DNA from 3 places in the Sinomonas terrae genome. Region 2 is predicted to be linked to each of the others. Evidence: predicted binding sites of a transcription regulator. Region 2 holds the regulator's gene; each other region holds the start of a gene.
What was found. The regulator LexA, encoded in region 2, represses DNA repair genes until DNA is damaged. The targets are predictions, from matches to a motif close to TCGAACANNTGTTCGA.
Positions count from the first base shown of each region.

Region 1: the regulator LexA is predicted to act here: its motif matches at 1,701-1,716, upstream of uvrA (excinuclease ABC subunit UvrA).
Region 3: the regulator LexA is predicted to act here: its motif matches at 2,031-2,046, upstream of imuA' (DnaE2-dependent mutagenesis accessory factor ImuA').

Region 1 is NZ_JAKZBV010000001.1:2,359,857-2,363,366, forward strand. It holds gene uvrA (excinuclease ABC subunit UvrA) at 1-1,597, opposite strand, end outside; gene L0M17_RS11010 (GntR family transcriptional regulator) at 1,786-2,163, opposite strand; gene L0M17_RS11015 (MBL fold metallo-hydrolase) at 2,227-2,877, shown strand; gene L0M17_RS11020 (trans-aconitate 2-methyltransferase) at 2,881-3,510, opposite strand, start outside.
Region 2 is NZ_JAKZBV010000001.1:2,814,041-2,817,550, forward strand. It holds gene L0M17_RS13000 (histidinol-phosphate transaminase) at 1-690, opposite strand, end outside; gene L0M17_RS13005 (LysM peptidoglycan-binding domain-containing protein) at 797-1,174, opposite strand; gene lexA (transcriptional repressor LexA) at 1,362-2,069, shown strand; gene L0M17_RS13015 (ATP-dependent DNA helicase) at 2,061-3,510, opposite strand, start outside.
Region 3 is NZ_JAKZBV010000001.1:946,165-949,674, forward strand. It holds gene L0M17_RS04380 (DNA polymerase Y family protein) at 1-1,343, opposite strand, end outside; gene imuA' (DnaE2-dependent mutagenesis accessory factor ImuA') at 1,340-2,020, opposite strand; gene L0M17_RS04390 (cystathionine beta-synthase) at 2,160-3,510, shown strand, end outside.

The sequences.
Region 1 (3,510 bases), 450 kb from region 2:
GTTCATCGAGAACGTACAGGACCCCGACGAGACCCGAGCCGATCTGAGTCGCGAGGCGGATGCGCTGCGCCTCACCGCCGGAGAGCGTTCCCGCAGCGCGCTCGAGGTTGAGGTACTCGAGGCCCACGTCGAGGAGGAACGTGAGCCGGGCGTCGATCTCCTTGAGGACCTGATGGGCGATCTGGCGTTCGCGGTTGCTCAGCTCGAGGCCGCCGAGGAACTCGCTCGCTTCCCGCAGCGGGAGGGCACACACGGCCGCAATCGACTTGCCGCCCACGAGGACGGACAGCGATGCCGGATTGAGGCGCGCACCGCCGCACTCCGGGCACGGGATCTCCCGCATGTACTCGGCGTACCTGTCTCGGGCGGAGTCGGACTCGGTCTCGACGTGCTTCCGCTGAATGTAGGAGACAGCGCCCTCGAAGCCCGTGCTGTACTTGCGCTCCCTGCCGAATCGGTTCCGGTACTGCACGACGACTTTGTGGTCCTTGCCGTACAGGACAGCATCTCGAGCGTACCGGGGAAGGCTGTGCCACGGGGTACTCATCGAGAACCCCAACTCGTCGGAGAGTCCCTCGAGCAAGCGCGTCCAGTACTCCTGCGTGGCCTGCCCGAGCGACCATGGCGCAATTGCACCCTCGGAGAGGCTCAGCTCGGGGTCGGGGACCACGAGATCCTCGTCTACCTCGAGCTTGGTGCCGATCCCTGTACAAGCTGGGCACGCGCCGAACGGGTTGTTGAACGAGAACGAGCGCGGCTCGATTTCATCGATCGCGAGCGGATGCTCGTTGGGGCACGCGAGGTGCTCGGAGAACGCACGGATGCGGTGATCGTCGTCGGGCGCAAGGTCGACGAAGTCCGCGAGCACCCTTCCTTCGGCAAGCCCGAGCGCGGTCTCGACTGAGTCGGCGAGGCGCTGGCGGATGCCTTCCTTGACCACGAGGCGGTCGACGACGACTTCGATGGTGTGCTTGAACTGCTTGCCGAGCTTGGGCGCCTCGGCGAGCTGGACGAGTTCCCCGTCCACCCGGGCGCGGGCGTAGCCCTTGGCCGCGAGATCCTTGAAGAGGTCCACGAACTCGCCCTTGCGACCGCGCACGACGGGCGCGAGCACTTGGAACCGCGTGCCGTCGGAAAGGTCGAGAAGCTGGTCGACGATCTGCTGGGGGGTCTGGCGCGTGACCGGCTCATGGCAGATCGGGCAGTGTGGACGGCCGACTCGCGCCCAGAGAAGACGCATGTAGTCGTAGATCTCTGTAATGGTGCCGACCGTCGACCGGGGGTTCTTGCTGGTCGACTTCTGGTCTATCGACACGGCAGGCGAAAGGCCCTCGATGAAGTCGACGTCGGGCTTGTCCACCTGGCCGAGGAACTGGCGGGCATAGGCCGAAAGGGACTCGACATAGCGTCGCTGGCCCTCGGCGAAGATCGTGTCGAACGCGAGCGAGGACTTCCCTGAACCCGACAGCCCTGTGAAGACGATCATGGCGTCGCGCGGGAGGTCGAGGTCGATGTTGCGCAGATTGTGCTCCCGCGCACCCTTCACGACGAGACGCGACAGATCGGCCCGGAGCGAGCTGACAGGCCTGTCGATCACGTCGTCACGTCCGCCATCGGAGAGCGCGGCCGCTATGTCGTCCGATACCGGAGACTCCGACACCGGAGACAGAGAAGGGGGAGTTTGCACCCGATCATGGTAGTCGAAGACGTCTTCGAACTTCCAACCGCTCCGCTCAGGGCTGACACCCTGCCGTCTTCTACCACCTCCAGCGCTTCGCTCAGGCATCAGAGCCGCGAATAGGCCTGCTCGAGCAGCTTGACGGCCTCTTCGAAGCCGCATCCGCGGACGCTCGCTGCAGCCGCGAAGGCGGCCGCCGCCGTCGTCAGTTCCTCCTCACGTTCGTCGCGGGGCGCGACGACGGTCCCCGCGCGGCCGCGGGTGACGACGACCTTGGCCTCCTCGAGTTCCCGATAAGCCCGCGCAACAGTGTGGGGGGCGAGGCCGAGATCGGCGGCGAGGGAGCGGACGGGCGGAAGGCGGCGCCCCGCGGGCAGCGAGCCATCCGCGACGAGGTCGGCGACCCGGCGCCGGAGCTGTTCGAAGAGGGGCGTCGCATGGTCCTGGTCCGGGCGCCATGCACCCGGAAAGTCCGCTTCTTCCATGACCACCAGAGTAAGGCGCGAAGGCCCGGTCCACACGATGCCGAGCCAGCCTAGACTGGCGCCATGACGAGCCTCATCCACGACCTTGACCGCGTCACTGTCCGGAGCGTCTCAGTCGGCGACATGGACAACAACGTCTACCTGATCACAGCGAAGGAATCAGGGCAGCAGGTGCTCATCGATGCGGCCGACGACCTCCCCGCGATCCGGCGGCTCCTGCAGGAAGGAGCGGGTGATGCCGCCGCGCCCGCGCATCTCGAGCTCATCGCCACGACGCATCAGCATTGGGACCATGTGCGCGCGCTCGAAGGACTGGTCGCTGAGACTGGCGCCCGCACTGCTGCCGGGCGACAGGATGTGGGAGGCATCCCTGTTCCCGTCGACGTCGTCCTCGACCACGGCGACGTCGGCAACTTCGGAGGCTTCGACCTGACCGCCGTGCATCTCCGGGGCCACACGCCGGGGTCCATCGCATATGTCCTCAAGGACGGCGACGCGCCGCACCTCATCTTCTCGGGCGACTCCCTGTTCCCCGGCGGCGTCGGAAACACCCAGAAGGATCCGGACCGCTTCGCCCTCCTGTTCGCCGACGTCGTGGGGCGACTCTTCGAGACCTATCCGGATGACGCGATTGTGCTCCCGGGGCATGGCCGCCCCACGACGCTCGGAATCGAGCGCCCGCGGCTTGGCGAGTGGCAGGCGCGCGGCTGGTAGCGGCTAGAAGATGTCTGTGCCGTCCATCGGAGCTGGCTTCCGGCCGACGCAGAACAAGCGGCGGAAGGGGTAGACCGTGCCGTATTCGCGGGCCGGGTAGACGTCGAGCAGAAGCTGGTTGTACTGCTCCTCGAACTGCGCGCTCTCCTCGGGGCTGAGAGCGTCGAGCACGGGGCGCAGGGCTGCGCCCCGGACCCAATTGAGCACGGGGTCCTCCCCCGTGAGGACCTGGCAGTACGTGGTCTCCCACACGTCCGCCTCCCAACCCGCGGCACGCATGACGTCGAGATAGTCCGTGGGTTCGCCCACGACGTCGATGTGGCGCAGGACGCCGCGGAGCCGCCGCTCCCACTGCGGAGATTCGGCAAGTTCGCGCAGCAGCGCGTGCGACGGCGCGCTGAAGTTTCCCGGGATCTGGACCGCGAGCCACGCACCCGGGGCGAGCTGTTCGAGCCAGCGCCCTATGAGCGCCTGATGGCCCGGCACCCATTGGAGGACGGCGTTCGAGACGACGACATCGACGTCATCGTCGGGTGTCCAGGTCACCACATCGCCGAGTCGGAAGCTCAGGCCGGGCCTGCCCGGCGTCGTCCGTTCCGCGGCGTCGATCATCTCCGGCGAGCTGTCGACCCC
Region 2 (3,510 bases):
CACGAGCCGCGGACGGCCGGGAAGCAGCGTGAGCGCGCTCTGCGTCCCGAGCTGGGCGAACTCCGCATAGGCCTCGTCGACGATCACTATGGCCTGGCTCGCTTCGCTGGCCTCGTACACCGCCTCGACCACGTCGAGACCGAGCGCCGTCCCCGTCGGGTTGTTCGGCGAGCAGAGGAAGACGACGTTTGGCGCCAGCTCCCTGACCTGCCGCGCAGCCGAGTCGGCGGTGAGCTCATAGTCAGCATCCCGGACTCCCTTGAGGTACGCCGTCCCGGTACCAGCCGCAAGCAGCGGGTACATCGAATACGTCGGAGGGAAGCCGAGGGCCGAACGGCCGGGTCCGCCGAACGCCTGAAGGAGCTGCTGAAGCACCTCGTTCGAGCCGTTGGCTGCCCAGAGCTGCTCGGGCGTCAGGCCATGCCCCAGATACTCCGCGAGGGCCTCGCGAAGTTCGGTGAATTCGCGGTCCGGGTAGCGGTTGAGGCTCGAGACGGCCTCGCGCACGGATCGGGTGATGGCCTCCTGGACGTCCTGGGGCACTCCGTACGTATTCTCATTGACGTTGAGCATGATCGGGACGTCCAGCTGCGGCGCCCCGTATGGGTGCTGACCGCGCAGATCCTCGCGAAGAGGGAGCCCCGCGAGGCGCTCCTCACGGGAGGTGGGCTGAGCAGTCTGATCGTTCACCGGTCCAGCCTACGCCCGGGTGCTTGACGCCTCCGCATTCATGACTCGGCGTACGCCCAGCCCCACGCGGGCTCAAGCCCGGGCCGAGCTCGACCCCCAGCCCGGTTCAACCCTCAGTCGGGACAGCGATCTGCTGCCCTGAAACGACCCTGGTCGAATCGAGGTTGTTGAGTTCGACGATCTCGTCGATGACCACGCGCGGGTCGCGATCGGGAGCGTACTGTGCCGCGACCGTCCACAGCGATTGCCCCTGCTGGAGAGTGACCTGCTTCGTGTGCGTCACCGACGGCGCCGTGTCGCCAGCGTGGGCAGGCGCGATGAGTCCGCTCAGAAACGCGAGCAGCAACACCGCTCCAAGGAAGGACGGGAGGGCAATCAGCACGAGCCGCCCCCGGCGAGTGAGCCGCAGGCGGGGGTGGGGAGCCTGTGCGCCGGTCGAGCGAGCCGGTGTCCCTGCGAACGGAACTGCGAATGCGTGTGCCACGGTTCTTCCTCCTCAGGAATGCCTTCGAACATGTCTTCGAACCATTCAGAACACTTTTAGCACTTCTCATCGAACGATGTCCAGACTCGCTAGAACAAATGTTTGAAAGGTGCCGCCGTGTCCCCTACGGTGGAATCAGCATCCAGATGGGCACCGACAAAATAAGAAGACGAGAAAGAGGGCACGCATGGCAGGAGTGGCCAGAGCCGCAAAGGGACTCACCGTGCGCCAGCGGAAGATCCTCGAGACGATCCAGCGCTCGGTCCAGACCAAGGGCTACCCGCCGTCGATGCGCGAGATCGGAGACACGGTCGGCCTCGCAAGCCTCTCGAGCGTGACCCATCAGCTCGCCCAGCTGGAGAAGCTCGGCTACCTCCGCCGCGATCCCAAGCGACCGCGCGCGATGGAGGTCCTCATGCCGCTGAACCTCGACGAGCGCCCGCTCACCATGGAAGCCGAGAGCGCGGCGCCGGTGCTCGGCGTCGGAGGAATTCCTCTGGACGACATGGCGAGCGCCGCCGACACCGCGATGGTTCCCCTCGTCGGGCGCATCGCCGCAGGCGGACCGATCCTCGCAGACCAAGTCGTCGAGGACGTCATGCCACTCCCCCGCCAGCTCGTGGGCTACGGGGAGTTGTTCATGCTGCGGGTCCGCGGAGATTCGATGATCGACGCAGCCATCTGCGACGGAGACTGGGTGGTCGTTCGACGGCAGAACGACGCAGAGAACGGCGACATCGTGGCGGCTCTCCTCGACGACGAGGCGACGGTCAAGACGTTCCGGCAGCGTGACGGCCACACTTGGCTGCTCCCACAGAACACCCGCTACGAGCCCATCCTGGGCGACCACGCAACCATCATGGGTCGCGTGGTCTCAGTGCTGCGCTCAGTCTGAAGCGGCGAGGCGCTCGAGTGCCTTGAGCACGACTCCGCGGTCCGTCGTGCCCCACAACGGGGGAAGCGCCGACCGGAGGAAGGCGCCATAGCGCTCGGTGGCAAGGCGTGAATCGAGGACCGCAACCACCCCGCGGTCTTCGGTCGATCGGATGAGCCTGCCAGCGCCCTGCGCGAGACGTACCGCCGCGTGCGAGGCGGAGACGGTCATGAAGCCGTTCCCCCCGGCCTGGGCGACTGCGCGCGAACGTGCCGTGGCAAGGGGATCGTCCGGCCGCGGGAACGGGATGCGGTCGATCACGACGAGTCGGCACGAATGCCCGGGCACGTCGACCCCCTGCCACAGGGACATCGTCCCGAAGAGGCACGTGTCCGGCTCGTCGGCGAACTGCCGGACAAGCGCGCTCATCGATGACTCGCCTTGGCAGAGGATCGATACGTCGAGCCGGTCGCGCAGCTCGTCGGCCGCGTCCTCGGCGGCTCGCCGAGACGAGAAGAGGCAAAGGGCCCCTCCGGACGATGCCCGGATGAGGGTTTCGAGCTCGTCGATCGCCTCGACTGACACGCCGCGGCCCGGCTTGGGCAGATGGCGCGCCACATACAGGATGCCCTGCCGGGGGTAGTCGAAGGGTGAACCGACGTCCACGCCGGTCCAGGTCGGGGCGCCGCCGCCGAGCAGGCCGAGTCCCCCGGCGGCTGGCTCGAACGCCGCTCCGATCGCGAGCGTCGCGGACGTGAGCACGACCGTGTGGTCCGCGAAGAGACCGTCCCGCAGCTTTCCGCCCACGTTGAGCGGCGCGATGCAGAGGGTCGCGGGCGCATCATCGGGGGGCGCGGAGTAGCCCGACGCCGGATCGAACGTCCCGGTGCGCGAGGCCCAGATCACCTCGCCCTGGGCCTCAGCGTCGAGCATCCGCTCGCAGCACTCGAGAACCGCGCTGACGCGGGACCGCGCGACCTGCCGCCCGCCGTCGGACGCCTGCCCATCGCTGGGCTTGGAGTCCGAGATGGCCGCTCGGCTCGCATCCCTCAGCAGCACGAGGGACTGCGCAAGTTCCTCCGTGAGCCCCCGGGCAAGAAGGCCCGTGGGGACATCTGCCAGCGCAAGCTCAAGCTGCGTGGCAGCCGACTGCAGCGCCTCGACGGAGAGGCCGCAGTGGCGGCGCAGGCTGGAAGCGGGGGCCATGGCCATCGCTGCGGAGAGCTGGCCGCTCACCGCCCCCGTCACGCGGTCCTGGAGCTCGTGCGCCTCGTCGACCACGACGACGTCGTGCTCCGGCAGCACGTTGAGCCCCTCGAACGCGTTGATCGCGAGCATCGCGTGGTTCGTCACGACGATGTCCGCCTCCGCCCCCCGCTGCCGCGCGAGCTCGCTGAAGCACTCCGCTGCGAGGGGACACCGCTGGGAGCCGAGGCACTCGAGCGCCGTCACCGAGACCTGC
Region 3 (3,510 bases), 1.9 Mb from region 2:
TCCTCGCCCCACGGGACCATGAGGCAGCGCTCCGCGAGAAGACGACCTCCGGCGCTGACCGGATGAAGCACTGAACCGTGCCCGAGCATGCTCTGGAGGCGTCTGAGCCCATGGTCGAGGCGCTCGTCGACGCCGCCGAACAACGCCTGGCCTCGCAGCCCTAGCTGGTCGGTCCGCTCGGGCAGCAGGCGGACCTGCACGACGGGCGCGGCGAGGGACTCGTCCGTCGAGCGCCAGGTCGGCCTCGCTCGGCCTCCCGTCTGGCCTTCCGTCTGGCCTCGCGTCCGGCCTCCAGCTCGGCCTCCCGACTGGCCCCCGGTCTGGCCTCCGGCGGACGCTCCCTCCCCGGACTGGAGCTGCCAGCGCACCCGGTCCAGGACGTCACTCGCCCCGAACTGCCGCGGGTGGCCCCAACAGCGCTCGGACCTCCGGCCGGCGTCGTCGAGGATCTGCACCCGGAGTTCAGTGCACGCGAGACCCGCGCGGCGCAGGCCCTCGACGAACTCCTCTGCAGCCGGTCGTAGCGCGAAAGCGATCTGGTCGATGCGGTCGAGCCCGGGCTCGAAGTCCGCTGCGCGTTCGAGGGGCGTGGGCGGAACGCGAGGCACGACGGGCTGTGGGTCGAGCCCGGAGGCCCGCGCGTGGGCGAGCGCTCCCTCGGGCCCGAATCGCGAACGGACCTCGGCTTCGGGCAGCGCAGCGAATGCGCCGAGGGTGCGGATGCCGAGCCGCACGAGGAGCGAGGCGAGCTTGGGGTCGCCGAGCGTTGCGATCGGAAGTGGCGCGAGGAAGTCTCGGGAGCCCCCCGGAGGCACCACGGAGAGGGCTGCGAGCTCGCTCGCGCAGCGGGCGGCCTGCTCGGCGGCGAAGACCGAGTCGGCCACGCCTACACGCGCCTCAAGCCCGAGTCTGGCAACCGCCTCGAGCGCGGCACCGCCGGCGTCCTGCTCGCTTCCGTAGAACCGCGTCGCCCCACGGGCGCGCCACGCGCACAGTCCGGGCCGCAGCACGTGGACCCCCGGCAGGTCGCGTTCGACGGCGGCGAGCACCTCGTCGAATTCCCTCGCGTCCCGTGTGGGGTCGGCTCGAATGGCCGCGATATCGGGGCAACGCGACTGGGCCTCGCGCACCCGCAGGCCACGGACGACGCCGGCCGCTCGGGCCTCCGACGAGCACACGGCAACGAGGCCCTTGTCGATGACGGCGGCCGGGACGCGGTCCTCCAGCTCGCCTGCGAGCTGGGCCGCGACGAGCGGCCAGTCAGGGAACCACACCACGAGTGCCCGCGGGAGCGCCGAGGCCTGGATCGGCGTCGCCATGCCCGCTGTGGCGCGCACGCTCACGGCCGCGCTCCCGAGAGCCGCGCCTCGCCCGGCTGGGTCGAATCGGCATGAAGCGCCGCGAGGTCCACGATCGTCGTCCGGCGCTTCCCCCGCTGCGACCAGACAAGGTCGACTCGATGGCTGCGCAGGTGCCCGTGTCCGTCTCCGAGGCCGTTCCACCGGGAGCCCTCGACGCTCAGGACTCCCTCGGCCTGAGGCCATGAACCGAGGATGAGGAGTGTGCATCCGCGCTCCCGGAGCCGGGACGAGAGCCGGGACGCTTCGCCGCCACTTGCCAGGGCGGGAGGCCGGACGAGCAGAAGAGGGAGGACGTCGGCGAGGGCCGAGACGGTCACGAGCCAGCGCTCGCCGGGATCCGGGACGAGAACCGTCCGCTCGAGAGAGATGCCGAAGCCCGCCGCCGCCTCGGCACCGAAGTCCGGAATGCCGGCGACGCCGCACCAGTGGCCCTCCGCGGAGGGGGCCGCGAGAAGGGCCATCGCCACGGAGAGGGGTGCCTCGAGTGAGTAGACGGCGCCCGCGCGGAGGCCGTAGGGGAGCAGTGGCGAGAAGGCGGGGAGGACGGCGTACGTCGCCTCGCGATTTCTGCGCCCCTGTAGGAGGTGGATGCGCTCCTGGAGCTCGCGCAGCTGCTCCGCCGCAGAGGCGGCGGACGCGGAGCTGAGCGGGAGCGACATACCTCCATTTTCGAAACTGTGTTCGATTAAGTCAATCGCGGGCGTGTCGCTTTCGAAGAGCCGCTCGTCGTCCCCTCGCTCGCGTCAAGGGAGTACATGCAATCTCTGGCCTGTCAGGCCCAACCGATAGAGTTGGGGCGTGAAATACGCCAACTCCATCGTCGAGCTCATCGGCCACACACCCTTGGTCAAGCTCCAGAAGGTTACCGAGGGGATCAAGGCCACCGTTCTTGTGAAGCTCGAGTACCTCAATCCGGGCGGCTCCATCAAGGATCGCATTGCCCTCAAGATGATCGAGGAGGCGGAACGCAGCGGCAAGCTTCAGCCTGGAGGCACGATTGTCGAGCCGACGAGCGGCAACACCGGCGTAGGCCTTGCGCTCGTGGGCCAGCAGAAGGGCTACAAGTGCATCTTCGTGGTCCCGGACAAGGTCGGCCAGGAGAAGCGGTCCGTCCTCGAGGCGTACGGCGCCGAGGTCGTCGTGACGCCGACGGCAGTCCCGCCGGACTCGCCCCAGTCGTACTACGGCGTCTCGGACCGCCTTGTCCGCGAGATCCCGGGCGCGTTCAAGCCTGACCAGTTCTCCAACCCGGGCGCCCCCGCGAGCCACTACGAGACGACTGGCCCCGAGATCTGGGCCGATACCGACGGCAAGGTGACCCATGTGGTCATCGGTGCCGGGACCGGCGGCACGATTTCCGGCACCGGGCGCTTCCTCAAGGACGTCTCGAAGGACCGTGCCGAAGCCGAGGGCGGCCAGGTCAAGGTCATCGGGGCCGATCCCGAAGGCTCCGTCTACTCCGGCGGCACCGGCCGGCCCTACTTCGTCGAAGGCGTGGGCGAGGACATGTGGCCCGCGAACTACGACAAGGCCGTTCCCGACGAGGTGCTTGCCGTGAGCGACGCGGAGTCGTTCGCCATGACCCGCAGGCTCGCACGCGAGGAAGGCCTCCTCGTCGGCGGCTCGTCGGGCATGGCAGTAGTAGCTGCCCTGCGCGCGGCGCGGGACCTGCCCGGGTCGGCGATCGTCGTCGTCGTCCTTCCCGACAGCGGCCGCGGCTACCTCGCCAAGATCTTCAACGACGACTGGATGCGGTCCTTCGGCTTCCTCCCCGGTGCCTCCGAGGCGACGGTCGGCGACGTGCTCAAGGGCAAGGACGGGAAGCTCCCCGACCTCGTCCACACGCACCCGAACGAGACCGTCCGCGAGGCCATCGACATCATGACGGAGTACGGCGTGAGCCACCTCCCGGTCCTCTCGAACGAGCCGCCGGTCGTGATGGGAGAGGTGCTCGGCGCGGTCGATGAGCGCGCGCTCTCCGCGAAGCTGTTCAAGGGAGACGCGAAGCTCACCGACAAGATCTCGGAGCACATGGGTGCACGCCTGCCCGTCATCGGCTCGCTCGAGAGCCAGGGCACGGCGCGCGAGATGCTCACCGAGGCGGATGCCCTCATGGTGACGTTCGTGGGCGCCCCGATCGGCATTGTCA